2 regions of the Enterobacter sp. ECC-175 genome follow, and region 2 is predicted to be linked to the other one. Evidence: predicted binding sites of a transcription regulator. Region 2 holds the regulator's gene; the other holds the start of a gene.
The links. Region 2 encodes PhoB, which activates phosphate uptake and scavenging genes when phosphate is short. Its sites were predicted from a motif close to CTGTCATAAAACTGNCNNAT; they were not measured.

Region 1 (16,094 bases), 380 kb from region 2:
GTTCAGCTGTTCCGCAAGCTGGGGCTGAACCCGCACCAGACCGAGGTGCTGACCGGCGACAACGAACAGCAGCAGCAGCTTGAGCAGCAAATTTTCAACGCCGACACCGAACAGTTCTACAACGCGGCAGCGCTATGACCTGGCAGGCGCGAATCGACGCCGCCCTGAACGCGCGCCGGGCGGCCGACGCGTTCCGCACGCGCAGCGCGGTGGAAAGCGGCGCGGGCCGTTTTCTGGTGCGTGAGGGCAGGCGGTACTGCAATTTCTCCAGCAATGACTACCTGGGCCTCAGCCAGCATCCGCAGATTATCCGCGCCTGGCAGCAGGGGGCCGAGCGCTATGGCGTGGGCAGCGGCGGCTCCGGCCACGTCAGCGGCTACACCACCGCGCACCGGGCGCTCGAGGAGCAGCTTGCCGACTGGCTGGGCTACCCGCGCGCGCTGCTGTTTATCTCCGGCTTCGCCGCCAACCAGGCGGTGATTGCCGCGCTGATGGACAAAGACGACCGCATCGTCGCAGACCGCCTGAGCCATGCGTCTCTGCTCGAAGCGGCAAGCCTTAGCCCGGCGCAGCTGCGCCGGTTTGCGCACAACGACGACGCGCAGATGCGCACCCTGCTGGCGAAGCCCTGCGCCGGACTCCGGCTGGCGGTGACGGAAGGGGTGTTCAGCATGGACGGCGACTGCGCGCCGCTCGAGGCTCTTCACGCCGCCGCCCGGCAGCATCACGCCTGGCTGATGGTGGACGATGCCCACGGGATCGGCGTCGTGGGGGAAGAAGGCCGCGGCAGCGCCTGGCAGCAAAAGGTGAAGCCGGAGCTGCTGGTCGTCACGTTCGGCAAAGGCGTTGGCGTCAGCGGCGCGGCGGTGCTGTGCAGCGAGCCGGTGGCCGACTACCTGCTGCAGTTTGCCCGCCACCTGATCTACAGCACCAGCATGCCGCCCGCGCAGGCCGTGGCGCTTTCCGCGTCGGTGAACGTGATCCGCAGCGCCGAGGGCGAGGAGCGCCGTCTGCGCCTTGCCGACCGCATTCGCCGCTTTCGCCAGGGAGCACAGGCGCTGGCGCTGCAGGTCACTGATTCTCAGAGCGCCATTCAGCCCGTTATCGTCGGCGAAAACGATCGGGCGCTGGCGCTGGCGCAAACCCTGCGCGACGGCGGGATGTGGGCGACCGCTATCCGCCCGCCCACCGTGCCGTCGGGCACCGCGCGCCTGCGCCTGACGCTGACGGCGACGCACGAGGCGCAGGACATCGATGCCCTGCTGGAGGTGCTGCATGTCATCCGTCAATAAGCAGGCGATCGCCGCGGCGTTTGGCCGGGCCGCGCAGAGCTATTCGCAGCACGACGCGCTGCAGCGCCAGAGCGCGCAGGGGCTTATCGCGGCGCTGGGGGAAGGGCATTTTTCTGAGGTGCTGGACGCGGGCTGCGGGCCGGGGAGCAACAGCCGCTACTGGCGCGCGGCGGGAAGCCGGGTCACGGCCATCGATCTCTCCGAGCAGATGCTCGACGAGGCGCGCCAGCAGCAGTCGGCGGACCGCTATCTGGCGGCCGATATCGAAGCCATTCCGCTGGCGGACGCGCAGTTTGATTTGGTCTGGAGCCATCTGGCGGTGCAGTGGTGCAGCAGCCTGCCGCAGGCGCTGGGCGAGCTGTATCGCGTCGCGCGTCCGGGCGGGAAGGTGGCCTTCACCACGCTTCTTGAGAGCTCGCTTCCGGAGCTAAACGAGGCGTGGCGGGCCGTAGACGGGCGCGAGCACGCGAACCGGTTTTTATCGCACGAGAGTGTGGTGCAGGCGCTGGCAGGCCGACGCTATCGCGCCGAGGTGCAGACCATCACGCTCGACTTTAGCGACCCCCTGAGCGCCATGCGCTCGCTAAAGGGCATCGGCGCCACGCACCTGCACGCCGGGCGGGCGCCAAAGCCGCTCACCCGCGGGCAGCTGCAGCGGCTTGAGCTGGCGTGGCCGCAGCGGGGGGGCAGCTTCCCGCTCTCTTATCAACTTTTTCATGGGATTATTGAACGTGACTGAACGCTATTTTGTCACCGGCACCGATACGGAAGTGGGCAAAACGGTTGCCAGCGCCGCGCTGCTGCAGGCGGCGCGTCTTCTTGGACGTACGACCGCAGGGTATAAGCCCGTCGCCTCCGGCAGCGAGATGACGCCCGAGGGGCTGCGCAATACCGACGCGCTGGCCCTGCAGCGCAACAGCAGCGTCGGGCTGGACTACGCGGCGGTAAATCCGTACACCTTCGCGGAGCCGACCTCGCCGCACATCGTTAGCGCCGACGAAGGCCGGCCGATTGATTTCGCCGTCATGTCTGCGGGCCTGCGCGCGCTTGAGGCTCGCGCGGAGTGGGTGCTGGTGGAAGGGGCCGGGGGCTGGTTCACGCCGCTCTCGGAGGCGCAGACCTTTGCCGACTGGGTGCAGTCAGAGCGGCTTCCGGTCATTCTGGTGGTAGGCGTGAAGCTGGGCTGTATTAACCACGCGATGCTAACCGCGCAGGCGATTCAGCAGGCCGGCTTAACGCTGGCGGGCTGGGTCGCCAACGACGTCGTGCCGCCCGGCAGGCGCCATCAGGAATATCTCGAGACCCTGAACCGGGTTCTGCCCGCGCCGTGCCTGGGCGAAATCCCGTGGCTTGCCGACGGCGCGGAGGAGGCGGAAACCGGTCGCTATCTTGACCTCAGCCCGCTGCCGTCTGCACGATAAGCGCTGTTCGCGATAACGTGGCCTCGGGTCACGTTATTCCCCTTTGCCTGACGTTCGGATCGCGGAGTTGTGAGTAAGATCTCACCGGCGGGTTATGAATGAAATGGCTAATCATCATCAAAAAAGAGTGATAAAAATTTTTTAGCGCCGCTTCGTGGGAAAAACCGGGAATTTGCCGAGCACCGCGCCATACGGGCTGGAAGCAGTTATCCACTATTCCTGTGGATAACCATGTGCATTAGAGTTAGAAAACACGCGAGAAGCGAGAGAATACGCGGCCTTCACGCAAATTGGTGCGAAACGCGGCTTTGTTAAATATCTCTTAAATTTCAATTTGTTGAATAAAAGCAATTGCCCTGATGAAAGGCGCTTCAACGGACATAAAACTTTCATTACCTGTCTTGACAAATGTTAAAAAAGGAAATGTTTTGGGGATAACCCATCAATGCCGGTGTTTTATGTTGCCGCAGCTGAAATTTCAATCAGGAACACGCTAGCCGGGCCAGTGCTACGCTAAATATCCTTACACGCCACTGGTTTTTTATCCAGTGTTTTTTACTGGCATTCCTGGCAACAACGAGTAAAATTAGTCGTCTGCCGCTTACTACGTCATCAGGTTGTTGCCCATGAGTAAACCGTTCAAATTGAATTCCGCTTTCCGCCCTTCAGGCGATCAGCCTGAGGCGATTCGTCGTCTGGAAGAGGGGCTGGAAGATGGGCTGGCGCATCAGACCCTGCTGGGGGTGACCGGCTCGGGTAAAACGTTTACCGTCGCGAACGTGATTGCCGATCTGCAACGCCCGACGATGGTGCTGGCCCCCAACAAAACCCTGGCGGCACAGCTTTACGGCGAGATGAAGGAGTTCTTCCCGGAAAACGCGGTGGAGTATTTCGTCTCTTACTACGATTACTACCAGCCTGAAGCCTACGTTCCAAGCTCTGACACCTTTATCGAAAAAGACGCCTCGGTGAACGAACACATCGAGCAGATGCGCCTGTCGGCGACCAAGGCGCTGCTGGAACGTCGTGACGTGGTTGTGGTGGCTTCGGTGTCGGCTATCTACGGCCTGGGCGATCCGGATCTGTACCTGAAGATGATGCTGCACCTGACCCAGGGGATGATCATCGATCAGCGCGCCATCGTGCGTCGTCTGGCCGAGCTGCAGTACGCCCGTAACGATCAGGCATTCCAGCGCGGCACGTTCCGCGTGCGCGGCGAGGTGATCGACATCTTCCCGGCGGAGTCGGACGATATGGCGCTGCGCGTCGAGCTGTTTGACGAAGAAGTTGAGCGGCTGTCGCTGTTCGACCCGCTGACTGGGCACATTGAGTCGGTGATCCAGCGCTTTACCATCTACCCCAAAACGCACTACGTGACGCCGCGCGAGCGTATCGTGCAGGCGATGGAAGAGATTAAGGTTGAGCTGGCTGACCGCCGTAAGGTGCTGCTGGCGAACAACAAGCTGCTTGAAGAGCAGCGCCTGACCCAGCGTACCCAGTTCGATCTGGAGATGATGAACGAGCTGGGCTACTGCTCCGGCATTGAAAACTACTCGCGCTATCTGTCAGGCCGCGGGCCGGGCGAAGCGCCGCCGACGCTGTTTGACTACCTCCCGGCCGACGGCCTGCTGGTGATTGATGAATCCCACGTGACGATCCCGCAGATAGGCGGCATGTACCGCGGCGACCGCGCGCGTAAAGAGACGCTGGTGGAGTACGGCTTCCGCCTGCCGTCGGCGCTGGACAACCGTCCGATGAAGTTTGAAGAGTTTGAGGCGCTCGCGCCGCAGACGATCTACGTCTCGGCCACGCCGGGCAACTACGAGCTGGAGAAATCCGGCGACGACGTGGTGGATCAGGTTGTGCGTCCGACGGGGCTGCTCGATCCGATTATCGAGGTGCGCCCGGTTGCCACCCAGGTGGACGATCTGCTTTCAGAGATCCGCGCCCGCTCCGCGATTAACGAGCGCGTGCTGGTCACCACGCTGACCAAACGCATGGCGGAAGACCTGACCGAATATCTGGAAGAGCACGGCGAGAAGGTGCGCTACCTGCACTCGGACATCGACACCGTCGAGCGTATGGAGATCATCCGCGACCTGCGCCTCGGCGAGTTTGACGTGCTGGTCGGCATCAACCTGCTGCGAGAAGGTCTGGACATGCCGGAAGTCTCGCTGGTGGCGATTCTGGACGCCGACAAAGAGGGCTTCCTGCGCTCCGAGCGCTCGCTGATCCAGACCATCGGCCGCGCCGCGCGTAACGTGAACGGCAAGGCGATTCTGTACGGCGATAAGATCACGCCGTCGATGGCGAAAGCGATCGGCGAGACGGAGCGCCGCCGCGAGAAGCAGCAGCGCTACAACGAAGAGCACGGCATTACGCCGCAGGGCCTGAACAAGAAGGTGGTGGACATTCTGGCGCTGGGTCAAAACATCGCGAAGACCAAGGCGAAAGGGCGCGGCAAGGCGCGTTCGGTGGTGGAAGAGGATACCGTCGTACTGACGCCGAAGGCGCTGCAGCAGAAAATCCACGAGCTGGAAGGACAGATGATGCAGCACGCGCAGAACCTGGAGTTCGAAGAGGCGGCGCAAATCCGCGACCAGCTGCATCAGCTGCGGGATCTTTTCATCGCCGCATCTTAGATAAAGCGGCGTGTTTTCTCCCTCTCCCTGTGGGAGAGGGCCGGGGTGAGGGCATCATGCCGCACAATCAAACCTAACCCAGCGCCTGCACCGCCTTCTCCAGCGCCTCGCGCAGCAGGTGTCTGTCGTGACGATACATAATATCGCTCGCTTCCAGCGGCTCCTGGACCACCACCCGGCCTTCCATGCCGGAGACATCAACGTTTGGCCCCACCACGACGCCGTCGATAATCTTCTTACCCACGTAATGTTCCATGAGCGCCAGCTTATCCACCAGCGTCAGGCTGGCGGCCGCAGGGCTTAGCTCGCGCCCCAGGTTGCCCACGTAGACCATGGGCGCAGGCGTTCTGCGCAGGGCCTGCGCCAGCTCTTTGATCAGCAGGAGTGGCATCAGACTGGTGTAAAAACTGCCCGGCCCGATCAGGATCAAATCCGCTTCGCTTATTGCCTCTACCGCCTCGCGCGTGGCGGGCACGCTCGGATAGGTCATCAGCTCTTTAGGCGGGTGAATGAGCTGGTCGATATTGACCTCGCCATAAACTTCATGGCCTTCAGCATCGATGGCCATCAAATCCACCGGTTGTTCCGACATCGGGATCAGAAACGCGTCCACCTTGAGCAGGTTACGGATTAAATTGATCGCTTCCAGGGGCCGCACGCTTAGGTGGTCCAGCGCCTTTAACATCAAATTTCCGAGGTTATGCCCGGAAAGTTCGCCGTTACCGCCAAAACGATACTCAAACATGGCGGATGCAACGCTCGGCTCGGTGATAAGCTGGTTAAGACAGTTTCGCGTATCGCCCCAGGCAATCCCGCCTTCCGCGCGTCGAATCCGTCCCGTCGAGCCGCCGTTGTCCGTGGTAGTCACGATGCCCGTTAGCCGGGAGCCCAGCGAGGACAATGAGGACATGACGCGCCCCAGCCCGTGGCCTCCGCCGAGAGCGACAACGCGGTCAAGATCCGCCAATGTGCGATTGCGCATATACATTCCTTATGAGATTTATCCGCGTAACAGTAACCTAACTACCCCTAAAAGACGATGCTTCACCCGCTCGCGAATGATGTATATCAATGCGAAAGTGCTGGTTTTACGTATTCTATAGCGAAAATGCACAATCGTGCCGCTATATATAAAGATATATAGCGTAAAGCGAAAATGGCGAACTGATGATTTAAGCGCTACTATCGCCTTAACCTGTTTTCATTATTGAAAACCTACACTCTAGCCTTTGCGCCTGTGTCGGAAGATATGGCGCTCTGGCCGTGGCGGATCTGCCACCAGGGTACAGAAAGAAATGACTGTGCCTCCCGTATCTGGAAAGGTGTACATGGCTTCACAACTCACTGATGCTTTCGCGCGCAAGTTTTACTACCTGCGTCTGTCGATTACCGACGTATGCAACTTTCGTTGCACCTACTGCCTGCCTGACGGCTACAAGCCGGGCAGCGTCACCAATAACGGCTTTCTTTCCGTCGATGAGGTGCGCCGCGTCACGCGCGCCTTCGCTGAGCTCGGCACGGAAAAAGTCCGTCTGACCGGTGGTGAACCTTCTCTTCGTCGAGATTTTCCCGACATCATCGCTGCCGTGCGTGAAAACGCGCGTATCCGCCAGATCGCCGTCACCACTAACGGCTATCGCATGGCGCGTGACGTGGCGAGCTGGCGCGACGCGGGGCTAACCGCGATTAACGTCAGCGTGGACAGTCTCGACGCGCGCCAGTTCCACGCCATAACCGGCCAGGACAAATTCCAGCAGGTGATGGACGGCATCGACGCGGCGTTTGAGGCGGGCTTCGAAAAAGTCAAAGTCAACACGGTGCTGATGCGCGACGTTAACCATCACCAGCTGGACACCTTCCTGGCGTGGATCAAGCCGCGCCGCATTCAGCTGCGTTTTATTGAGCTGATGGAGACCGGCGAGGGCAGCGAACTGTTCCGCCGCCATCATATCTCCGGCATGGTGCTGCGCGACGAGCTGCTCAAGCGCGGCTGGATACACCAGATTCGCCAGCGCAGCGACGGCCCGGCCCAGGTCTTTTGTCACCCGGACTACGAAGGGGAAATCGGGCTGATTATGCCCTATGAGAAAGACTTCTGCGCCAGCTGCAACCGCCTGCGCGTCTCCTCCGTCGGCAAGCTGCACCTTTGCCTGTTCGGCGACGGCGGCGTGGATCTGCGCGATCTGCTGGAACACGACGCCCAGCAGGAGGCGCTTGAAGCGCGCATTTCCGAGGCGCTGACGCACAAAAAGCAGACCCACTTCCTGCATCAGGGCGACACCGGCATTACGCAAAATCTGTCATACATTGGCGGGTAATCAGCTTTAAAAAGGAACCAGAAGATGAGTCAGGTAAGCGCAGAATTTATCCCGACACGCATTGCTATCCTTACCGTTTCCGAGCGCCGCGGCGAAGAGGATGACACCTCCGGCCACTGGCTGCGCGACGCGGCGCACGACGCCGGACACCACGTTGTTGATAAAGCCATCGTGAAAGAGAACCGCTACGCCATTCGCGCCCGGGTATCCCAGTGGATCGCCAGCGACGAGGTGCAGGTGGTGCTGATCACCGGCGGCACCGGCTTTACCGCAGGCGATCAGGCTCCCGAGGCGCTGATCCCGCTGTTCGATCGCGAGGTCGAAGGCTTTGGTGAAGTGTTCCGCATGCTGTCGTTCGAAGAGATTGGCACCTCCACGCTGCAGTCGCGCGCCGTGGCGGGCGTGGCAAACGGCACGCTGATATTCGCCATGCCCGGCTCGACTAAGGCCTGCCGCAACGCGTGGGAAAATATCATCGCCCCGCAGCTTGATGCCCGCACCCGTCCGTGTAATTTTCATCCTCATTTGAAGAAGTAAGCTATGTCGCAACTGACCCACATTAACGCCGCGGGCGAAGCCCACATGGTGGACGTCTCCGCCAAGGCCGAAACGGTGCGCGAGGCGCGCGCCGAAGCGTTTGTCACCATGCTGCCGGAGACGCTGGCGATGATTATCGACGGCAGTCACCACAAGGGCGACGTGTTCGCCACCGCCCGCATTGCCGGTATCCAGGCCGCGAAGCGCACCTGGGACCTTATTCCCCTGTGCCACCCGCTGATGCTCAGCAAGGTTGAAGTCAACCTGGCTGCGCAGCCGGAGCACAATCGCGTGCGCATCGAATCCCTCTGCCGCCTGACCGGGAAAACCGGCGTGGAGATGGAGGCCCTGACGGCCGCGTCCGTTGCCGCGCTGACTATCTACGACATGTGCAAGGCCGTGCAGAAAGACATGGTGATTGGCCCGGTGCGCCTGCTGGCGAAAAGCGGCGGCAAATCCGGTGATTTTAAGGTGGACAGCCATGATTAAGGTGCTCTTTTTTGCCCAGGTGCGCGAGCTGGTGAATACCGATAGCCTGACGGTCGACGGTGCGTTTGAGAACGTGGCCGCGCTGCGTGCCCATCTGGCCGGGCAGGGCGACCGCTGGGCGCTGGCGCTGGACGAAGGCAAGCTGCTGGCGGCCGTGAACCAGACGCTGGTCGATTTCAACCATCCGCTGGCGGCAGGCGATGAAGTGGCGTTCTTCCCGCCGGTCACGGGAGGCTAACATGGCTGAAACCCGAATCCTCGTGAGCCGCGATCGCTTCAGCGTCGGCAGCGAATACGACTGGCTGGCCGAGCGCGACGAAGACGGCGCGGTTGTGACCTTCACCGGCAAGGTGCGCAACCACAACCTCGGCGACAGCGTGAAGGCGCTGACGCTGGAGCACTATCCGGGCATGACCGAAAAATCTCTCGCGGAGATCGTCGAGCAGGCGCGGGGGCGCTGGCCTCTCGGACGCGTGAGCGTTATCCACCGCATCGGCGAAATGTGGCCGGGCGAAGAAATTGTGTTTGTTGGCGTCACCAGCGCGCACCGCGGCAGCGCCTTTGCGGCAGGGGAGTTCATCATGGACTATCTCAAAACCAAAGCGCCGTTCTGGAAGCGCGAAGCGACGCCGGAAGGCGACCGCTGGGTGGAGTCACGCGACAGCGATAAAGAAGCCGCCGGCCGTTGGTAACAGGTTTACGCGGATGTGTTAGTCTTAAAGCGTGTGTCTACTTAATCTTAATCAGGAGTGAATCATGGACCGATTTCCGCGTTCCGATTCGATAGTGCAGCAGTCCCGTACCGGGCTGCAGACGTATATGGCTCAGGTGTACGGCTGGATGACGGTCGGCCTGCTGCTTACCGCGTTTATCGCGTGGTATGCGGCGAACACGCCGGAGATCATGATGTTTATCTTCTCCAGCAAAATCACCTTCTTTGGGCTGATCATCGCCCAGCTTGCGCTGGTGTTCGTGCTGTCAGGCCTGGTGCATAAGCTCAGCGCCGGAATGGCGACCACGCTGTTTATGCTTTATTCGGCGCTGACGGGTCTGACGCTGTCCAGCATCTTTATCGCTTACACCTATTCGTCAATCGCCAGCACCTTCGTGGTCACCGGCGGGATGTTTGGCGCGATGAGCCTTTACGGCTACACCACCAAGCGTGACCTGAGCGGCTTCGGCAGCATGCTGTTTATGGGGCTGATTGGGATCGTGCTCGCGTCGCTGGTAAACCTGTGGCTGAAGAGCGAAGCGCTGATGTGGGCCGTGACCTATATCGGGGTGGTGGTCTTCGTTGGTCTGACCGCGTATGACACGCAGAAGCTGAAAAATATCGGTGAGCAGATTGACGTGCGCGACGCGTCAACCCTGCGTAAATACGCCATCCTCGGCGCGCTGACGCTGTATCTGGACTTTATCAACCTGTTCCTGATGCTGCTGCGGATTTTCGGCAACCGGCGTTAAGGTTTTATTCCCCTCACCCTAACCCTCTCCCCAAAGGGGAGAGGGGACAGCTCGGTGCAGTCTTTGCTCCCTCGCCCCTTTGGGGAGAGGGGGCTTTTATTTCGCCATCGCCTTCTCGTTCTTCGCCCGCAGCTTTTTCGCCCGGCTCTCCAGCACCAGATAGCACACCGTCGCCAGCGCCAGCGGCAGGAAGTAGTACAGCATGCGGTAGGCCAGCAGGGCGGCGATAATGGTGCCGTGCGAGACGTGCTCGCCCGCCAGCAGGGCGATAAACACCGCCTCCAGCACGCCGATCCCCGCCGGAATATGGACGATAACCCCGGCAATGCTGCTGACCAGCAGCACGCCCAGCACGAAGAAATAGTTAATGTCTTCGCCAATCAGCAGCCAGATGATCGCGCCCATCGCCATCCAGTTGGCGCTGGAAACCACCATCTGCACCACCGCGAACTTCCACGAGGGCAGCACCAGCTTTTGCCCCTTGATGGTCACGTGACGACGCTTTGCGAAGGCGCAGGCCCAGAGGTAGGCGGCGACGATCAGCAGCAGCACGATGCCCAAAATCCTCAGCGTGGATTCATCGATATACCAGTGCGCGGGCAGCTGCACCACGTTGATGGTGAAAATCACTCCGCCGAGCAGAATATAGCCCAGCCAGTTGGTGGTAATGCTCAGCGAGAAGATGCGGGTAATCGTGCCGCCCGGCAGCCCCAGACGCGAGTAGAGGCGGTAACGCATGCCAATGCCGCCGACCCAGGTGCTGAGCGTCAGGTTAAAGGCGTAGCAGATAAACGACACCAGCATCACCTGCCGCTTCGCCAGCTTGTGGCCACAGTAGGCGCGGCCAAGCAGGTCGTAACAGCCGTAGATCAGGTAGCTCACGATCGTCAGCCCCGCGGCGCCCAGCAGCACGGTCCGGTTGTAGTTGCGGATAACTTTCCACACCTCCTTCCAGTCAACCTTCTGCGCGTACACCACCAGCAGCACCGCCACGGCGATGAAGAACAGCCAGGTGAGTATTTTCTTTGCCAGCCGCCAGCGCGGATGTGATGTTGACATCAGGGTTTCCCTCCGTCTTCCGCTTCAACGCGGTCCTGGGTTTCCATTTCCGGCTGTACCGGCGGATCGACCAGCTCCAGCTTCGGCGTGTGCGCGGGCAGCCAGCCCACCATCGCCGGGAAGTGGCGCAGGAAGTGGAACACCACCACGCCGATGCCGAGATTCCACCAGGTGCGCTTCGGCACCATGGATTCATCCACGCGCACGCAGTCGTTGGCGATAAGCCCGTGAAGATTATCCCGAAGCGTCTGGTTGAACTGGCGATCGTGAACGATCAGGTTCGCTTCCAGGTTCAGCGACAGGCTGAGCGGATCGAGGTTGCTGGAGCCAACGGTGGCCCAGTGGTCGTCCATCAGCGCCACCTTGCCGTGCAGCGGACGGCGGCGGTATTCGTAGATCTGAACGCCGCCTTTCACCAGATAGTTGTAGAGCAGGCGGGCACCGACCTTAACGATCGGCATGTCCGGCTCGCCCTGTACGATTAGCTTCACCCGCACGCCGCGCCGGGCCGCGTTGCGCATGGCGTGCAGCAGGCGGTAGCCGGGGAAGAAGTAGGCGTTGGCGATAATCACCTCGCGCTTCGCGTTGGCCAGCATCTTCAGATAATGGCGTTCAATATCGTCCCGGTGCTCGCCGTTATCGCGCCAGACGAATAGCGCCTGCGCCTCGCCGGGCCTGCGGTTCTCCTCGGGGCGGTGGCGGCGCTTCCACCAGCGGCGGACGGCCTCTTTCCCGGGCAGGTTTTCCAGCTCAAACAGCAGAATGTCCTGCACCACCGGCCCCTCAATGCGGATGGCGTAGTCCTGCTTGGCCTCCGGCCCGTAGTCGGACATATGCTCGGCGGAGTAGTTAATCCCGCCGACAAAGGCCACGGATTCGTCCACCACCACGATCTTGCGGTGCATGCGGCGGAACAGGTTGGTGCGCATGCCGAACAGGCGCGGGCCGGGATCGTAGTAGCGGAACACCACGCCCGCCGACGTCAGCTCGTTGACGAAATCATCGCTGAGGTCAGGCGAGCCGTAGCCGTCCAGCAGAACCTCAATTTTAATTCCGCGCTGGGCGGCGCGCAGCAGCACGGCGTGCAGCCGTTTTCCCACCTCATCCTCAAACCAGATAAAGGTTTCGAGGATCACCTTCTGCTGCGCGCGATCGATGGCCTCAAAGACGGCGGGATAGTACTGGTCGCCGTTTTCCAGCAGAACGATCCGGTTTCCCTCTTGCCATGTACATTTCATAAGTGGATCTCCGCGCTGAGCGGGGCGTGATCGGAGAGATGCCGCCAGTTAAGCAGCGCCAGGGCGGTCGGGCTGCTGGCGTGGGCGTTTTTCACGTAGATGCGGTCGAGGCGTAGCAGGGGAAAGCGCACCGGAAACGTGCGGGCCGGCCTGCCGTGGGCGCGGGTAAAGATCTCCTCCAGCCCGGCGCCCACCTTCAGCGGATGGTTAGCCCGCTGCCGCCAGTCGTTAAAATCGCCCGCGACTACCACGGGCTCGCCTTCCGGCAGCGCGTTGGTCCACTCGGCCAGCATCTGCAGCTGCGCCTGACGGTGCGCCTCCCGCAGCCCCAGATGAACGCATCCAACGTGGATCGGAAAGGCCAGGTCCGGCGGCGCGACGCGACAGTAGAGCAACCCGCGCTTTTCACTTTCGCCGACCGACACGTCGCGATTTTCATAATGCTCAATCGGGTAGCGGGACAGCACGGCATTGCCGTGATGCCCTTCGGGATAGACCGCGTTGCGCCCGTAGGCGTAATCGCTCCACATCGTATCCGCCAAAAATTCGTAGTGCGGCGTATCGGGCCAGTTTTCGACATGCAGGGGATGCACGTCGTGCGCGCCCATCACTTCCTGCAGGCAGACAATGTCGGCGCTGACGGTGCGTACCGCGTCGCGCAGCTCCGGTAAAATGAAGCGGCGGTTAAATGCTGTGAAGCCTTTATGAATGTTTATCGTCAGCACTTTAAGCGAGAAATGCTGCATTTTTTGAGTCATAAGCCCCTTCCTGAGTGACTATCCCAATGAAAATAAAGTGTAGTAGGCGTCACAAAAAGATGCGGCGTTACGGAATTTTCCGTAAAGTGCGGTAGTCTGAATGTGCAGAGAAAAATCCTTCAGGAGAGAAGCCATGAAGTGGCAACAACGCGTTCGCGTCACAACTGGACTCAGTTGCTGGCAGATAATGTTGCATTTACTGGTCGTGGCCGTACTGGTGATGGGCTGGATGAGCGGTACGCTGGTGCGCGTCGGCCTTGGGCTGTGCGTGCTGTACGGCGTGACCGTACTGTCGATGCTGTTTTTACAGCGTCATCATGAAGCGCGCTGGCGCGAGGTGGGTGATGTGCTCGAAGAACTCACCACCACCTGGTATTTTGGCGCCTCGATGATCGTGCTGTGGCTGCTGTCGCGCGTGCTGCAAAACAACCTGCTGCTGGCCCTGGCGGGTCTGGCGATCCTTGCAGGGCCCGCGGTCGTCTCGCTGCTGACCAAAGAGAAAAAGCTACGCGATGTTTCGTCTAAACATCGCATAGGCCACTGAGCCCGTTGTGGCCGCGATGACCAGCAGCGGCCACAAACTTCCCCACACGATGTCCAGACTCGCGTCCTTCAAATAAATCTGCTTGGTGATATCCGTGAAGTGGCGGATCGGGTTTATCCACGTTAAATCCTGCAGCCACACCGGCATGTTTTCCACCGGCGAGACGTACCCCGAGAGCAAAATCGCCGGCATCATAAAGACGAACACGCCGATGAACGCCTGCTGCTGCGTGGAGCAGAGCGCCGAAATCAGCAGCCCAAACCCGACCAGCGACAGCCCGTAAATCACCATCGTGAAGTAGAAGAGCGCCAGCGATCCGGAAAACGGGATCGCGTACGCCCAGATCCCCACGCCCAGCACGATCGTGGCCTGGAAGGTCGCAACAATCAGCGCCGGAATGGCTTTGCCAACGAAGATTTGCCAGGTTGCCAGCGGGGACACCAGCAGCTGATCGAGCGTGCCCTGCTCGCGCTCCCGCGCCACTGACAGGGAGGTGACGATCATCACCCCGATGGTGGTGATCATGGCGATCAGCGACGGCACCACAAACCACTTGTAGTCGAGGTTCGGGTTATACCAGTTACGCACCACCAGCTCGCTGTTGTTGGGTTTTGGCTTGCCGTCCATCAGCTCCTGCTGGTAATTCTTCACCACCTGCTGAAGATAGTTGGCCGCTATCTGGGCGCTGTTGGAGTTGCGCCCGTCGAGGATGAGCTGCATCGGCGCGGGCTGGAAGGTATCAAGATTGCGCGAGAAATCCGCCGGGAAGCGCACCAGCAGCAGGGCTTTTTGCGTATCGATGGTCGGCTGGATTTCCTTCGGGCTTTTCAGCAGCAGGATGTGGGTAAACGCTTTTGCACGGGCAAAGCGCTGCGTCAGCTCGATAGAATGTTTACCGTTGTCTTCGTTGTAAATGGCGATGGTGGCGTTGGTCACCTCAAGCGTAGCGGCAAAGGGGAACAGCAAAACCTGGATCAGCACCGGCAATACCAGAATGGCGCGGGTTTGCGGCTCGCGCAGCAGGGATTGCAGCTCTTTGCGTATTAACGTCCATAAACGGTGAAACATGTTCGCTCCTTAATCCAGACGCCGTTTGGTTTTCATCCAGGTCAGCCCGATGAACATCACCGCCGACGCCATCAAAAACAGCGTGTTAATTATCAGCACCACCGGAATATTCCCGGCCAGGAACAGGCTCTGCAGCGTGCTCACGAAGTAGCGGGCCGGAATGATGTACGTCACGGCGCGGATCGCCGCGGGCATGCTGTCTATCTGGAAAATAAACCCGGACAGCATAATCGACGGCAGGAACGCGGCGTTGAGCGCTACCTGCGCGGCGTTGAACTGGTTGCGGGTCACGGTGGAGATCAGCAGCCCCATCCCGAGCGTGCTGAGCAAAAACAGGCTGGTAATAAAGAACAGCACGACCAGCGAACCGCGATACGGCACGCCGAGGATAAACACCGAGACCAGCATGCAGAGCAGCATCGCCAGCATGCCGAGGAAATAGTAGGGGATCAGCTTGCACAGCAGCAGCTCCACGCGCGTTACTTCGGTGGAGAGTAGCGCCTCCATGGTGCCGCGCTCCCACTCACGGGCGATGACCAGCGAGGTAAGGATGGCGCCAATTACCGTCATGATGATGGTCACCGCGCCGGGAATGATAAAGTGCTGGCTGATGGCCGCCGGGTTAAACCAGTAGCGGGTCTGCACGTCGATCAGCGGCTCAAACGTTTCGCCCCGGTCCTCGGCGCGCTGCATCTGCCACAGCTGCCAAATCCCCTCCGCGTAGCCCTGCACGAAGTTGGCGGTATTCGGCTCGCTGCCGTCGGTAATCACCTGAATCGGCGCAGCGGTGCCCGCGCGCGCCATATTGGCGGCGAAATCCACCGGAATGACGATCAGGCCGCGTATTTTACCGGCCTGCATTTTCTGAATCAGCTCCTGACGGCTGTCGCTGATGGTGGCGTCGATGTAGGGCGAGCCGGTCATGGCGTGGGTGAAATCCAGCGCCTCTTTGCTTTGCTGTTCCAGCAGAATCCCGACCCGCAGCTTGCTCGAATCCAGGTTAATCCCGTAGCCAAAGATAAACAGCAGCAGCAGGGGGATCACCACCGCAATCAGCCAACTGCTCGGATCGCGCACGATCTGGCGCGTCTCTTTCACGCACAGCGCGCGCACCCGGCGCCAGGAAATCACCTTAGTGCTCATTGGCATGCTCCTTATCCCAGTCGTGGATGAGGGTGATGAACGCCTGCTCCATGGTCGGGTCCGGCTGGTCATCGTCCGCCGCCTGCGCCTTGAGATCGTCCGGCGTGCCGTGGGCGATCAG
Region 2 (16,094 bases):
TCGTACTGAATCTCCATCGATTTTTCGGGATCGAGGAAAATCGGATCGCCGTTGATCGGGTTGCGGAAGTGCACGCCCTCTTCGGTGATCTTGCGGATGTCGCCCAGGCTGAAGACCTGGAAACCGCCGGAGTCGGTGAGAATAGGGCCTTTCCACTGCATGAAGTCGTGCAGGTCGCCGTGCAGCTTCATGATCTCCTGGCCGGGACGCAGCCACAGGTGGAAGGTGTTACCGAGGATAATCTGTGCGCCAGTGGCTTCAACTTCTTCCGGCGTCATCCCTTTTACGGTGCCGTACGTACCCACAGGCATAAACGCGGGGGTTTCCACCACGCCGCGATCAAACACCAGGCGACCGCGGCGCGCGCGGCCGTCGGTGGTATCGAGTTCAAATTTCATTTTTATTCCTCTGTGCCAGAAAAACAGTCCAACACATTATTCTGGTGCCGCGGAGTTATTCCCCGACACGCTCGTTCAAAGCCTGCGGATTGTACGTGATAAACATCGCGTCACCGTAGCTAAAAAAGCGATATTTTTGTTCTACCGCAGACTTGTAGGCATTCATCGTATGCTGGTAACCCGCAAAGGCGGAAACCAGCATAATCAGCGTCGATTCAGGCAGATGGAAATTGGTCACCAGCGCGTCAATCACTTTGTACTGGTAGCCCGGGTAGATAAAGATCTGCGTATCGCCAAAGAACGGCTCGATAAGATCGGTTTTTGCCGCCTGCGCCGCGCTCTCAAGGGAACGCACGGAGGTGGTGCCTACCGCAACCACGCGGCTGCCGCGCGCCTTCGCCGCCAGCACCGCATCCACAACCTCCTGCGGCACTTCTGCATACTCGGAATGCATGATGTGATCTTCAATGCTGTCCACGCGCACAGGCTGGAAGGTACCGGCCCCGACGTGCAGCGTCACAAACGCCATCTCAACGCCTTTTGCGCGCAGTTTTTCCAGCAAGGGTTCGTCAAAGTGCAGGCCCGCCGTCGGCGCGGCCACCGCGCCAGGCTTCTGGCTATAAACGGTTTGATACAGCTCGCGATCCGCCTCTTCGTCCGGGCGCTCAATGTACGGCGGCAGCGGCATGTGGCCGATGGTATTGAGGATATCCAGCACCGTGCGCTCGTCGTGGAATTCCACTTCAAACAGCGCATCGTGGCGCGCGGTCATGGTCGCTTTGATGCTCTCGTCATCGCCCAGCAGCAGCTCCGCGCCCGGCTTCGGCGCCTTAGACGCGCGAATATGTGCCAGAATACGCTTATCATCGAGCATACGTTCGACCAGCACTTCAATCTTGCCGCCGCTGGCCTTACGGCCAAACAGGCGCGCCGGGATCACGCGGGTGTTGTTAAAGACCAGCAGATCGCCAGGGTTGAGCTTGTCGAGCAAATCGGTGAAAGTACCGTGCGTCAGCGCGCCCGTTGGCCCGTCCAGTGACAGCAGGCGACAGCTGCTGCGCTCAGGCATGGGATAGTGAGCAATCAGGGATTCAGGCAGTTCAAAGGAGAAATCGGCGACGCGCATGACGTATACTCGTGACTTAAAAACAGGCGGCATAGTCTAGTGCTCACACCCTTTTGCTGCAACAACTAGCCGACTTTGGACAGATAAAACGCATGAATTTTCTCGCTCACCTGCATCTCGCCCACCTCGCTGACAGCTCCCTTTCCGGCAATTTGCTGGCCGATTTCGTGCGCGGTAATCCCGCTGAAGCTTATTCCGCGGAGGTGGTTGACGGTATTTTCATGCACCGGCGTATCGACGTGCTGACCGATAACCTGCCGGAAGTGCAGGAAGCCAAAGCGTGGTTCCGTCCGGAAACCCGCCGCGTTGCGCCGATCACGCTCGACGTGATGTGGGATCACTTCCTGTCGCGCCACTGGGCACAGCTGTCGCCGGAGATGCCGCTGCCGGAATTTGTGCGCTACGCCCGCGAGCAGGTCGCCCTCATTCTGCCCGACTCGCCGCCGCGCTTTGTGAACCTGAATAATTACCTGTGGTCGGAACGCTGGCTGGAGCGCTATCGCGAGATGGACTTCATCCAGAACGTCCTGAACGGGATGGCGAGCCGCCGCCCGCGTCTGGACGCGCTGCGCGACTCCTGGCACGATCTGGATGAGCATTATGACGCGCTCGAGACCCAATTCTGGCAGTTCTACCCGCGCATGGTGGCGCAGGCGAAAAATAAAGAACTGTGATGTCGGTTTGATTGATAGGTAAAAGCTGGTGGAACGATTGTCATCACCTCTTTGTCTTATCCATGAACACTCTCTATACTGGCCCGCGTTGCGTTCCAAATAACCTTAGTATCTACAGGAGAATCATATGGTTCTGGTAACTCGTCCGGCTCCGGATTTTACAGCTGCAGCAGTACTGGGCAACGGTGAAATCGTTGAAAACTTCAACTTCAAACAGCACACCAACGGTAAAGCGACCGTTCTGTTCTTCTGGCCAATGGACTTCACCTTCGTTTGCCCGTCTGAGCTGATCGCGTTCGACAAACGTTATGAAGAATTCCAGAAGCGTGGCGTAGAAGTGGTTGGCGTCTCCTTCGACTCTGAATTTGTACACAACGCATGGCGTAACACCCCTGTCGAAAACGGCGGCATCGGTGCGGTGAAATACGCAATGGTTGCGGACATCAAACGCGAAATCCAGCAGGCTTACGGTATCGAGCATCCGGACGCTGGCGTTGCGCTGCGCGGCTCCTTCCTGATCGATGCGAACGGCATCGTTCGTCACCAGGTCGTGAACGATCTGCCGCTGGGCCGTAACATCGACGAAATGCTGCGCATGGTTGACGCGCTGCAGTTCCACGAAGAGCACGGCGAAGTGTGCCCGGCTCAGTGGGAAAAAGGTAAAGAAGGCATGAACGCGTCTCCGGACGGCGTGGCTAAATACCTGTCTGAGAACGTATCCAGCCTGTAATCGGCACGGTTTACGAAGAAGGCCCGCATATGCGGGCCTTTTTGTTTAGAACGCGAAGCACGAACACCCTAACACGCCCCAGAACGCCTGTTCATCAGACACCGGAATTTCCGACTGGCGCGCAATGCCGTGCGCATGCCCGTGCACGCCGCAGCTGCCAATACACTGATGCATCTGCACCACCGCGCCCACCTTGCTGGCCGCAGGCGGCGCGGAGCGATAGTGCCCCGGCACCTTCACCACCGGTGACCACTCCGGCACGACCGGGATCGGCGGCGGCGACAGCGGGCTAAAGTGCCCGGCGGCATAAACCACCTTGCCATCCACCACCGTCAGTACCGACTCAATGCCCTTAATCTCCTCTTCCGCCACGCTGAAGTAGTCTTTCGACAGCACCACCAGATCGGCAAGCTGCCCTTCAACAATGCGCCCCTTTTTCCCCTGCTCGCTGGAGAACCAGGCGCTGCCTGCGGTCCACAGCTCCAGCGCCACGTCGCGCGGCAGGCGGTTGCCGTCGTCATACATCGCCAGCCCGCCGACGGTGCGCCCAGAGACCAGCCAGTAGAGCGCCGTCCACGGGTTGTAGCTCGCCACGCGGGTCGCATCCGTGCCCAGGCCAACCGGCACGTCCAGCTCCAGCATTTTCGCTACCGGCGGCGTGTGCTTCACCGCCTCTTTGCCGTACCTGTCGACAAAATACTCGCCCTGGAAGGCCATGCGGTGCTGCACCGCAATTCCGCCGCCGAGCGCCTTCACGCGCTCGATGTTGCGCTCGGTAATGGTCTCCGCGTGGTCGAAGAACCAGTGCAGGCCGTTGAACGGAATATCCCGGTTCACCTTCTCGAACACGTCGAGCATGCGGCTGATGGATTCGTCATAGGTCGCGTGCAGGCGGAACGGCCAGCGGTGTTCCACCAGGTGGCGCACCACGCGCTCGAGCTCGTCTTCCATGCCTTCGGGCAGGTCCGGGCGCGGCTGGAGGAAATCCTCAAAGTCCGCCGCAGAGAAGACCAGCATTTCGCCCGCCCCGTTGGCGCGGTAGAAGTCCGTTCCCTGTCCCGGCTTGAGCATATCGGTCCAGCGCTCAAAGTCTTCCAGCTCCTGCTTCGGGCGCTGGGTAAAGAGGTTATAGGCGATACGCACCGTCATCTGCTCTTTGGCGTGCAGTTCGGCGATCACTTCATAATCTTCCGGGTAGTTCTGGAAGCCGCCGCCCGCGTCGATGGCGCTGGTCAGCCCCAGGCGGTTCAGCTCGCGCATAAACTGTCGCGTCGAGTTCACCTGCTGCTCAATCGGCAGCTTCGGCCCTTTCGCCAGCGTTGCATAGAGGATCATCGCGTTGGGTTTGGCGATCAGCATCCCGGTCGGGTTGCCGTGGTTATCGCGTACGATCTCGCCGCCCGGCGGGTTCGGCGTATCTTTGGTGTAGCCCACGGCCTTTAGCGCGGCGCGGTTGAGCAGCGCGCGATCGTAGAGGTGAAGCACAAAGACCGGCGTGTCCGGCGCGGCCTCGTTGAGCTCTTCGATGGTCGGCATCCGGCGTTCGGCGAACTGGAACTCGCTCCAGCCGCCGACCACGCGCACCCACTGCGGTGACGGCGTGCGATCGGCCTGCGCTTTCAGCATCCGCAGCGCATCCACCAGCGAGGGCACGCCTTCCCAGCGCAGCTCGAGGTTGTAGTTCAGCCCGCCACGGATCAGGTGCAGGTGTGAATCGTTCAGGCCGGGGATCGCGGTACTTCCCTTCAGGTCAACGATCTGGGTGCCCTGCGTCGCATAGCTCATGATGCGGTCGTGGTCGCCCGTGGCGAGGATCTTTCCGTTGGCGATGGCCACCGCTTCGGTGAGCGGGTTTTCACGATCGAGGGTGTGGATCTTACCCTTGGTTAAGATCAGTGTGGCAGTTTGAGACATAACGTACTCCTTTGAGCCGAATCAGGCCTTTTTCAGCCATCCGGCGAACAGACGGGTCACGATGGGCATCCACAGCCAGACCACCAGCGCGACCACACAGGCATCGTTAATCAAATGCAGTAATAAAGATCCTTTCAGACCAGGAAGCAGCGCCCCGGTCACCAGCGGCACCACGTTGGTGCTGGGGAAAATCACCAGCAGGGTGATGAGAAACTGCTTCCACTGCTTTGGCTTACGCACGTGCGGCTCGGGCGGGGTAAACCAGAAGGCCGCCTCGGTGCGCACTTCGGTTTTGTCCCCGTCTGCCAGCGCCGGTTCAATCTCTTTCACCAGCGCGTTACGGGTTTCAGACTGCGTCCACGCATAGAGGTGTTCGGGGGTATCGAAGCGGATGATCACCGTCCAGAGGGATTGTCCCTCTGACGGGCGAATCACGTTCGCCCCGAGGTGGCCGGGAAATTCCGCCGCGATGGGCATGATTTTCCCCAGCCACTGCTCGTACCGTTCTGCCTGTCCCGGAAGAAGGGTATGGGCGATCACCAGCGTCACATGAGATGTTTGCGCCATAAGGGTTCTCTGGTCATTAACGGGCGGGAGAGCCCCGCCCGGAAAGAATTATGCTTTGCGCTCTGGCGCGCCGTGGACGAGGGTATAGGCATAATCAACGCCCATGCCGTACGCGCCGCTGTGCTCGCGCACCAGGTCCATTACCGCGTCGTAAGTGCCTTTGCGCGACCAGTCGCGCTGGTACTCAAGCAGCACCTGCTGCCAGGTCACCGGCACCGCACCGGCCTGCACCATGCGGTCAATGGCGCGTTCGTGGGCATCCACGGAGGTACCGCCGGACGTATCCGTCACCACGTAAACGTCAAAACCTTCATCAAGTGCCATTAGCGCCGGGAAGGTCAGGCACACTTCGGTCCACAGGGCAGAGATGATGAGTTTTTTGCGGCCCGTTGCTTTGACCGCCGCAACAAACGCGTCATCTTCCCAGGAGTTCATTGAGGTTCGTTCAATCGGCTTCACGTCCGGGTGCACCGCCAGCAGTTCCGGCCAAATATATCCGCTAAAGCTTTTTGTTTCGACTGAGGTATAGATAACCGGCACATCAAATATTTTGCCCGCTTTCGCCAGCGCCACCGTATTATTCTTTAATAACTGACGGTCAATATTTGCTACGCCAAACGACATTTGCGGCTGGTGATCGATAAAAATCAGCGCGGAATTTTGCGGGTCAATCAGTTCACGGATAGACATAAAAGTACCTTTTATCAAGATGTTAAAAGCCAACGATTGTGTGTGCTAAATGAGAAAGGGCCCTGACTGATTAAGCAAATTGAGTATAGCGAGAATTAATTAAGAGGATATTAAAGAAATTTGTCTCCTCTGGTGAATTAAACAGAACAAGATGAAATATATTTTGCAGCAGGCAATAAATACCTGCTGCAATTAGCAGGGTTAATTACCGAACCAAACGGACGCAGAGATCGCAGGTAATGAGAGTATCCCCTCCTGAATTCCCCCTTTCCCTTCTTTGAGCTGCCACGCCTTCACGGCCAGCAGCGGAGAGTGGTCAAGCACCACCTCGCAGGCTTCACCCCGGTTGATCGCCACCAGCACACGCTGCTGGTTATAAACGCGAGCAAACACCACCACGCTATCGTGCGCGTAGACCACCTGGCAGCCGCCGTAGCGCAGGGCCTGGCTTTGCTTGCGCAGCGTCGCCAGGCGCTGATAGAGGCTAAACAGCGTCTTATCCTGCTTCGCCTCGTCCCACGGGAAGGTTTTGCGGCAGAACGGATCGTTATTGCCGTCCAGCCCCACCTCATCGCCGTAATAAATGCACGGCACGCCGGGCCAGGTAAAGAGCCACGTTACCGCCAGCGGCAGGCGCGCGACGTCTTTGCCGAGCAGCGATTTAAACCGCGCGGTGTCGTGGCTATCGAGCTGGTTAAACATCCTCAGCTGCTGCTGATGCGACAGGCTGGCGCGGTAGTTGTCCATCCACGCCATGCAGGTTTCAGCGTCGATAGGGTTGGGATCGTAAGAGATATCGGTGTTCGCGAGGAAGCCCCACAGCGGGAAGGTAAACCCGCGATAGTTCATCGCCGCATCTTCCGCGTCGGCCTGCAGCCACTGCCGCGCGTCGCCGAAGTGTTCGCCGAAAACAAACGCCTCGGGGTTGGCGGCTTTGGCCGCACGGGTAATCGCGGCGACGTGCTGGAGGTTGTTGTGCGCCCCGCCCCCTTCCCCGAGCATATGCACCACGTCCAGCCGCCAGCCGTCCATGCTCCACGGCGCCTTCAGCCAGTGGCGCACGATGCTGTCATCATCGCCGTAGATTTCGTTAACCAGCGTAGGGGACCGGAAATCCAGCTTCGGCAGGCTAGCGTAGCCCAGCCAGTCGAGCGCGCGGCCTTCCTCATCAAAGCTGTACCAGTCGCGCTGCGGCGAGTCCGGGTTGTGACACGCCCCGCGCAGGTGCTGGTTATGGCGGTCAAACCAGGCGTGCGAATCGCCGCTGTGGTTAAACACGCCGTCCAGGATCAGGCGCATACCTTCGCTTTGGGTATTTTCCCGCAGCCGGAGCAGCGCCTCGTCGCCGCCAAACTGCGCGTCCACGCGGCGGTAATCTTCGGTATCGTACTTATGGACGCTCGGCGCCTTAAATACCGGGTTGAGGTACAGCGCGGTAACGCCGAGCTTTTTGAGGTACGGGAGCTTTTCGCTAATGCCGTCGAGATCGCCGCCGTAGAACGTCGAGCCGCCTGCCTGAGCGGTGAGCGGATCGTCCCAGTCCTTCAGAATAATATCGTGGCCCGCCGCGTGGTGGTGGTACACCTTGTCCTGATGCTCCGTGCGTTGAGCGCTTCGCGCAAAGCGGTCCGGGAAGATCTGGTAAAAGACCTGCTCGCTCACCCACTGCGGGCCCGCGTCAGGGTAATCCACGGCAAACTGCTCCAGCCGAGCGGGCGGGAAGCGGCTGAACCCCTGCGGGGTAAACCACAGCTGGCGGCTGTTCCAAAGCAGCTTAAAGCTGTAGCGGCGGCGCGGCTGCCCGCTGCGTAAATCGATGTTTGCCCGCCACGCCGTCACCCCGGGCTGCGGCTGGCTGCGCTGCTTGTGCATTGTTAGCGACGTTTCTTCGTTATCCACGTCGGTGCGAAGCGTCACGCGCTCGGGCTGATTTTCTCCCGCCAGCCAAAGCGTAATCATAAGGTTGTCTTTGTTTTGCTTAACGAATGGGGCAACCGGAAGGTGCCAGGCATTTAACATCACGCATCCCCTTTGATGAAATTGACGCCACCTTGCCACAGGGGAATGAAGGTTAGCTCACCATGACGAAATTTATTGGGGGAGGAGGACGGGGGATGAGGCATCAGTGCGGCCTGATGCCCTCATCCTGCCCCTCTCCCACGGGGAGAGGGGAAAGAGGATTACTGCGCCTGCGCCAGCTGGCGGTCGCGGCGGCGTTTAAACACCCAGCCCACCAGCAGCAGGACGATCCACGCGAAGCCAACGTACAGCGAAATACGGGTATCCGGATGGTAGCCAATCAGCGCGATGATAAACACCAGGAAGATCAGGCCAGCCACGGTGGTAGGCACCCCGCCCGGCACCTTGAACTTCAGCGCTTTTGCCTCTTCCGGGGACAGGCGGCGGCGGAACGCGATCTGCGACAGCAGGATCATAATCCACACCCACACGGTCGCAAACGTTGCCAGCGACGCAATCACCAGGAAGACGTTCTCCGGCATGATGTAGTTCAGATAGACCGAGAACAGCAGCGCGACGGTCATCACCACTACCGTTACCCACGGCGTGCCGCGGCGTGAGGTTTTGGCAAAGACCTTCGGCGCGCTGCCCTGCTCCGCCATGCCGTGCAGCATACGGCCGACGCCGAAGACGTCGCTGTTAATGGCAGAAAGCGAGGCGGTCAGCACCACGAAGTTCAGAATGCTGGCGGCAAAGGCGATGCCCATGTGCTGGAAGGTCAACACGAACGGGCTGCCGTTAGTGCCTACCTGGTTCCACGGATAGATGGACATAATCACAAACAGCGTGCCCACGTAGAACACCAGGATGCGCATCGGTACGGAGTTGATGGCGCGCGGAATGGACTTCTCCGGGTCCTTCGCTTCACCGGCGGTAATGCCGATGATTTCGATCCCGCCGTAGGCAAACATCACCATCTGTAGCGACATCACCATCCCGAGCCAGCCGTTGCTAAAGAAGCCGCCGTTGCTCCAGAGGTTGTGGATACCGGTCGGCTGCCCGCCGTTGCCAATTCCCCAGATGATGATGCCGAAACCGGCAAGAATCATGATGATGATGGTGGCAACCTTAAAGAAGGAGAACCAGAACTCCAGCTCGCCAAACACCTTCACGCTCATCAGGTTGACGGCGCAGATGATCAGCACCACGCTCAGCACCCATATCCAGTGCGGCACGGCGGGGAACCAGACGCCCATGTAGATGCCAAACGCGGTCACATCAGCGATGGCCACGATCAGGATTTCAAAGCAGTAGGTCCAGCCGGTGATGAATCCCGCCAGCGGGCCCAGGTTTTCCTGCGCATAGCGTGAGAAGGAGCTGGCTGACGGGTTATGAACGGACATTTCCCCCAGCGCGCGCATGATGATATACGCCGCCACGCCGCCGATGATGTACGCCAGCAGCACGCTGGGACCGGCCATTTTAATGGCATCTGCCGAGCCATAAAAAAGACCGGTACCGATAGCAGAGCCAAGCGCCATAAAGCGGATGTGGCGCGTGCTCAGTCCACGCTTAAGTTTGTTAGTGCTTTCCATTTAAATCTTGCCATTCAACACGAAAAAAACAAAAAACCACGGGGCCTTAAGCCCCGTGGTTAAACAGTTTGTTGCCGTTGATTAATGGACGTTCGATGCCACCTGACGCCCTGCAGCACGGTCCCAGATAATCGCCAGCACCAGTGCAACAACGGTAGGCATCAGCCAGGCCAGTCCCTGCTCGGACAGCGGCAGACGCTGTGTCCAGGCAGGCAGGATTTCTGCGAATGCTGATGCTTTGATCCCGTCAAGGATACCAAAAATCAGGCTGATAAACATGGCTGGCGCAATAATTCGCGATGAGTTATTCCACCACGGGCGGGTGAAGCTCAGCACCACCAGCACGATGCACGGCGGATAAATCGCCGTCAGCACCGGAATGGAGACCTGGATCAGGTGGCTCAGACCGAGGTTAGACACCGCCATGGAGAAGATGCCGAGGATAAACACCAGCGTGCGGTATGAGAGCGGCAGGTACTGCGCAAAGAACTCTGCGCAGGCGCAGGTCAGGCCAACCGCCGTCACCAGGCACGCGAGGAAGATCAGTACCGCCAGCAGCATGCTGCCCGCGCCGCCGAAGGTGTGCTGCACGTAAGCATGAAGGATTGCCGCACCGTTGGCGTTCTGGTCAACCAGCGTCGCGCTGTCGGAGCCCAGGCGGAACAGCGCCAGATACAGCAGCGTCAGGCCCACGCCTGCCATCAGGCCGGCCCAAATCGTGTAGCGGGTCAGCAGGCGCGCTTCGGTCACGCCACGCGAACGTGCGGCGTTGACGATAACGATGCCAAACACCATCGCCCCCAGCGTATCCATGGTCAGATAGCCGTTCACGAAACCGTTAGAGAACGCGGCGTTCTTATAAGCATCCATCGCATCGCTGATTGGGCCAGCAGGCCAAACGATGGCCGCAACGGCCAGCACGATCAGCGCAATAATTTTCAGCGGTGCCAGGAAGTTACCTACGGTATCCAGCAGCTTGCCCGGATAGAGGGAGACCAGAATCACAATCGCGAAGTAAACCAGGCTGTAGATAAACAGCGGCATCGCGCCATCGCCGGTCAGCGGAGCAATCCCCACTTCGAAAGAAACGGTCGCGGTGCGCGGGGTGGCGAACAGCGGGCCGACGGCCAGATAGCAGACGGTTGCCAGCAGAACGCCAGCCACTTTGCCAATCGGGGTGCTGAGGCTATCTACGCCGCCGCCGACTTTCGCCAGCGCAACCACGGTCAGAACCGGTAGGCCCACGGCAGTAATCAGGAACCCAAACGCAGCCGTCCAGACGTGTTCACCCGCCTGTAAGCCAACCATGGGTGGAAAAATGATGTTGCCTGCGCCAACGAACAGCGCGAATGTCATAAAGCCCAGCGCGATGATGTCACGCGATTTTAAATGATGGGTCATAAAACCTTACTGCCTGTGGATGTGGTGTTGTAAACGTTGAGTTTTTCGCCATCCCTCACGGGACAATACAGCAGAAAATTTGCTCAATTTCAGCGGGATATTCTCCCGTCCTGGCGTGGAGAAGAATAGTTTTTCGATTTACCACGCAAATACAGTCGGTATGACAGTATCAGGTGGGGAATTTAAACGCTTATAACGTTTAAAGGCAAGGAGGGATCGTAAAACCAGAACAATATGCCAGTATGAAAATACAGGCTAGCACAATACGCTAATTATCCGAAAAACCCATGGCTAATCATGCGAACAAAAAAGCATCAACCGTATAAAATTCATCCGCGTTTCGCTTGACCGCAAAGAAAACGGGCCAGCAATCGCTGGCCCGTGGAAAGGTGAGATAACACGCCCGCGGTCAGGCGCTTTTTTTGGCAATTAATCGTTCCGGAATAACGAAGCTAAAGCGCGTGCCTTTCCCCACCGTACTCTGAATTTCCAGGCGTCCTTCATGGTGGTTTACCGCGTGCTTGACGATGGCCAGCCCCAGGCCGCTGCCCCCGGTCTGCCGCGATCGCGCTTTGTCCACGCGATAGAAACGCTCGGTCAGGCGCGGAATATGCTCCGGCGCGATCCCCGGTCCGTTATCCTCGACGCTAAACTCTGCGCCGGCCCCCACGCGCTGCCAGCGCACCACGATCTTCGTCCCCTCGGGCGTATGGTTCACCGCGTTGTACACCAGGTTCGACACGGCGCTTCGCAGCTCATCTTCACTGCCCAGCACCTTCAGGCCGCTGTCGACGTCAAATAGCAGCTCATGACGACTGTGGCTCAGGGTTTGCGCTTCCCGTTCGACCAGGCGAAGCATGACGGGCACGTCAATGGTGTCGTTCAGGGCCAGGGACGGCGCGGCCTCGATTTTTGACAGCGTCAGCAGCTGCTTCACCAGCCCTTCCATGCGGTGCGTTTGCTCGCGCATGGTATGGAGCGCCTTCTCGCGCGGCGCGCCCTCCAGCGTTTGCTCCTGCATCATCTCCAGATAGCCCTGCAGCACCGTCAGCGGCGTGCGCAGCTCGTGGCTGACGTTAGCAAAGAAGTTACGCCGCGCCCCTTCAAGCTGGTGCATTTGCGTCACGTCGCGCGCCACCATCAGCCACTGCCTGTCGCTGTAGGGCATCACGCGGATTTCAAGATGTCGGCCGTTGTTAAGCTTGAGGTTGTGCGGGCGCGTAAAGTCGCGCTTTTTCAGATACAGCGTGAACTCGGGGTAGCGCAGAAGGTTAAGAATATTCTGGCCGTTATCGTCCGGCCAGCGCAGGCCCAGCAGCTGTTGCGCCAGGCCGTTACACCAGAAGATGGTCCCTTCTTCCGTGGTCAGAATGACCGCATCCGGCAGCGACTCCGCGCCGCTACGGAAGCGTTTGATCAGGCTTCCCAGCTCGCGGCGACGCTTTTTATTGCGCATCTGCATCTGGTGCAGACCGTAGAGCAGCGGCTCCCAGCTCCCGCTTCCGGGCGGTGGCGTCATGCTTCTGTCCACCCACAGCCACCAGGAAAGGCGCAGCAGGTTCCAGAAGTGCCAAATCAACAGCCCGGTAACTGACGCCAGCAAAAACCACGGCAGATGACCAAAAATAGCCCCCAGAATAAGGGCCGGAATACAGCATAAGATCAGTTCAAAGACGAGCCTTTTCCATGACAGACGTTCCAGCACGCGTCACACTCCTGTCATTATTCAGAAACGGGTCGAAAAACGATAACCCGTGCCGCGGACCGTCTGCACCATGCGATCGTGGCCGCTCAGTTCCAGCGCTTTACGCAGGCGGCGAATATGCACGTCTACCGTTCGATCTTCGACGTATACGTTAGTGCCCCAGACGTTGTTTAGCAGCTGTTCGCGGCTGTAAACGCGCTCCGGGTGCGTCATAAAGAAATGCAGGAGCTTAAATTCGGTCGGCCCCATATCAAGAGGGCTTTCGCCGGTCATCACGCGGTGCGAGGTTGGGTCAAGGCTCAGCCCCTGCATCTCAATCACCTCTTCCACCGCCATCGGCGAAATGCGGCGCATCACGGCTTTGATGCGGGCAACCAGCTCTTTCGGCGAGAACGGTTTGGTAACGTAATCATCCGCGCCGGTTTCCAGACCGCGCACGCGGTCCTCTTCTTCGCCGCGCGCCGTCAGCATCACCACCGGAATGTCGCGGGTCATCGCTTCGCGCTTAATGTGCTTGATAAACTGTAGCCCAGAGCCGCCGGGCAGCATCCAGTCAAGCAGGATCAGATCGGGCCAGGGTTCATTCAGCTGGTTCACCGCGCTGTCATAATCTTCCGCTTCAACCGGCTGGAAGCCGTTTTGTTCGAGCACGAAGCACACCATTTCACGAATCGGAGCTTCATCTTCTACGACCAGAATACGTCTCGCCATACTTTGCCCTGTCTTCTCTTATTTAAGTTACAAGTGTGTAATGCGGCGCCATTATGCGTCAGATTTATGACAGATTTATGAAAAACATTACCACCATCAATGGCAAACTGTTGTTTTATTACAGCGGTTATTTTCCGCCCCCTGAACGTTTATAATCGCGTTTCCCTTTTATTGCCACGGAACTGTTATGCGCCTACTTCACACCTCGGACTGGCATCTGGGTCAAAATTTTTACAGCAAAAGCCGCGCGGCCGAACACGACGCGTTCCTGCGCTGGCTGCTGAACACGGCTCGGGAGCAGGAGGTGGATGCCATTATCGTGGCGGGCGATATTTTTGATACCGGCCAGCCGCCGAGCTATGCGCGCGAGCTTTATAACCGCTTCGTGGTGAATCTTCAGAAAACGGGCTGCCATCTGGTGATTGTCGCCGGCAACCACGACTCCGTGGCAACGCTGAATGAATCCCGCGATATTCTGGCGTTCCTCAACACGACCGTCGTCGCCAGCGCCGGACACGCGCCGCAGATCCTGAACAAGCGCGACGGCACGCCCGGCGCGGTGCTGTGCCCGGTTCCCTTCCTGCGCCCGCGCGATATCGTGCAAAGCCAGGCCGGGCTTTCCGGCGGTGAAAAGCAGCAGCATCTGCTGCAACGCATTACCGAGTACTATCACCAGCAGTATGCCGACGCCTGCGCCCTGCGCGGCGAACAGCAAATTCCAGTGATTGCGACCGGGCACCTCACCACCGTTGGCGCCAGCAAAAGCGACGCGGTGCGCGACATCTATATCGGCACGCTGGATGCCTTCCCGGCGCAAAATTTCCCCCCAGCGGACTACATCGCACTCGGGCACATTCACCGCGCGCAGGTCATCGGCGGCTGCGAACATATTCGCTACTGCGGATCGCCCATTTCGCTCAGCTTTGATGAAACCGGCAAAGCAAAATCCGTGCATCTGGTGAGCTTCACCGACGGAAAACTCAGCGCCGTCGAGACGCTGGAGGTGCCCGTCACCCAGCCGCTGGCGGTGCTCAAGGGCGATCTTGACGCCATTACCGCCCAGCTTGAGCAATGGCGCGATGCCGCGCTGAATCCGCCCGTCTGGCTGGATATCGAAATCACCACCGACGACTACCTGCACGATATGCAGCGCAAAATTCAGACGCTGACGGAGGATCTGCCGGTGGAAGTGCTGCTGGTGCGCCGCAGCCGCGAGCAGCGCGAGAAAATCCTGTTAAGCGCGCAGCGGGAAACGCTCAGCGAGCTGCGGGTTGAAGAGGTATTTGAACGCAGGCTTTCGCAGGAGGAAATCGACGATGCGAAGCGCGCAAGGCTTAGCGAACTGTTTAGCCATACTCTCCAGGCGCTGAACGACGAGGACGACAACGCATGAAAATTTTGAGCCTGCGCCTGAAAAACCTCAACTCGCTCAAGGGTGAATGGAAAATCGACTTTACCGCAGAGCCGTTTGCCAGCAACGGGCTGTTTGCCATTACCGGCGCGACAGGCGCGGGTAAAACCACCCTGCTGGACGCCATCTGCCTGGCGCTTTACCACGAGACGCCGCGCCTGAATAAGGTCTCCCAGGCGCAAAACGATCTGATGACGCGCGACACCGCCGAGTGCCTGGCGGAAGTTGAATTTGAAGTAAAAGGCATCGCCTACCGCGCGTTCTGGAGCCAGAACCGCGCGCGAAACCAGCCGGACGGCAACCTGCAGGCGCCGCGCGTTGAGCTGGCGCGCTGCGAAGACGGTAAAATCCTCGCGGACAAAGCCAGCGATAAGCTGGAGCAAACCGCCGCGCTCACCGGCCTGGACTACGGCCGCTTCACCCGCTCAATGCTGCTCTCTCAGGGGCAGTTTGCCGCCTTCCTGAATGCCAAACCGAGCGATCGCGCCGAGCTGTTAGAAGAGCTGACCGGCACGGAAATTTACGGCCAGATTTCGGCCATGGTCTTTGAAAAACACAAGGCCGCCCGCAGCGCGCTTGAGATATGCGAAGCGCAGGCCGCGGGCGTGGTGCTGCTTGACGAAGAACAGCAGCAGCAGTTGCAGCAAAGTTTGCAGGCGCTTACTGACGAAGAGAAAATCCTGCTGGCTGAGCAGCAAAACCACCAGAAAGCGTTCCAGTGGCTGACGCGCAGCGACGAGCTGATTCGTGAACAGCAGCGTGCCGCCGCTTCGCAGCAGCAGGCGCAGCAGGCACTGACCGATGCCGCGCCGGAGCTGGCAAAGCTCCAGCTCGCTCACCCCGCCGCCCAGCTGCGCCCGCTGTGGGAGCGCCAGCAGGAGCAAACCACCCGCCTGGCGCAGACCACCCAGGCCATTGCTGAAGTAAATACTCGCTTACTCGATAGAGCAGCGCTTCGCTCGCGTATTCGCAACGCCGCGCTCCGCCATCGGGAGCAGCTTCAGGCCGAGCATACGGCCCTGGCGCAATGGCTGAGCGAGCATGAACGTTTTGGCCAGTGGGGACAGCAGATTGCCGGCTGGCGGGCGCAGTTCGCGCAGCTAAATCGCGATAAACACCAGCTTGCAGCGCAATCGGCGCGCATTGCTGAACTGCGCCAGAAGCTGGCTGAAATGCCGGAGAACGCGCTGACGCTGACGGCGGAGGCCATCAC

Region 1: uvrB (excinuclease ABC subunit UvrB) is a predicted target of PhoB. The motif match lies at 3,089-3,108, and genes of this name have one in related genera.

Annotation. Positions count from the first base shown of each region.
Region 1 covers NZ_CP143776.1:1,970,190-1,986,283, forward strand. Annotated here, with positions in the region: gene bioB (biotin synthase BioB) at 1-138, shown strand, start outside; gene bioF (8-amino-7-oxononanoate synthase) at 135-1,292, shown strand; gene bioC (malonyl-ACP O-methyltransferase BioC) at 1,276-2,031, shown strand; gene bioD (dethiobiotin synthase) at 2,024-2,713, shown strand; gene uvrB (excinuclease ABC subunit UvrB) at 3,340-5,355, shown strand; gene yvcK (uridine diphosphate-N-acetylglucosamine-binding protein YvcK) at 5,429-6,337, opposite strand; molybdenum cofactor riboswitch at 6,562-6,696, shown strand; gene moaA (GTP 3',8-cyclase MoaA) at 6,684-7,673, shown strand; gene moaB (molybdenum cofactor biosynthesis protein B) at 7,698-8,210, shown strand; gene moaC (cyclic pyranopterin monophosphate synthase MoaC) at 8,214-8,699, shown strand; gene moaD (molybdopterin synthase sulfur carrier subunit) at 8,692-8,937, shown strand; gene moaE (molybdopterin synthase catalytic subunit MoaE) at 8,939-9,391, shown strand; gene V1599_RS09370 (Bax inhibitor-1/YccA family protein) at 9,456-10,163, shown strand; gene V1599_RS09375 (YbhN family protein) at 10,260-11,222, opposite strand; gene clsB (cardiolipin synthase ClsB) at 11,222-12,460, opposite strand; gene V1599_RS09385 (endonuclease/exonuclease/phosphatase family protein) at 12,457-13,218, opposite strand; gene V1599_RS09390 (YbhQ family protein) at 13,352-13,762, shown strand; gene V1599_RS09395 (ABC transporter permease) at 13,724-14,830, opposite strand; gene V1599_RS09400 (ABC transporter permease) at 14,840-15,973, opposite strand; gene V1599_RS09405 (ATP-binding cassette domain-containing protein) at 15,963-16,094, opposite strand, start outside.
Region 2 covers NZ_CP143776.1:1,587,156-1,603,249, reverse strand. Annotated here, with positions in the region: gene tgt (tRNA guanosine(34) transglycosylase Tgt) at 1-398, opposite strand, end outside; gene queA (tRNA preQ1(34) S-adenosylmethionine ribosyltransferase-isomerase QueA) at 454-1,524, opposite strand; gene acpH (ACP phosphodiesterase) at 1,617-2,198, shown strand; gene V1599_RS07515 (peroxiredoxin C) at 2,326-2,928, shown strand; gene V1599_RS07510 (amidohydrolase) at 2,974-4,842, opposite strand; gene V1599_RS07505 (antibiotic biosynthesis monooxygenase) at 4,864-5,409, opposite strand; gene V1599_RS07500 (hydrolase) at 5,458-6,099, opposite strand; gene malZ (maltodextrin glucosidase) at 6,301-8,118, opposite strand; gene proY (proline-specific permease ProY) at 8,280-9,653, opposite strand; gene brnQ (branched-chain amino acid transporter carrier protein BrnQ) at 9,735-11,054, opposite strand; gene phoR (phosphate regulon sensor histidine kinase PhoR) at 11,464-12,759, opposite strand; gene phoB (phosphate response regulator transcription factor PhoB) at 12,781-13,470, opposite strand; gene sbcD (exonuclease subunit SbcD) at 13,658-14,863, shown strand; gene sbcC (exonuclease subunit SbcC) at 14,860-16,094, shown strand, end outside.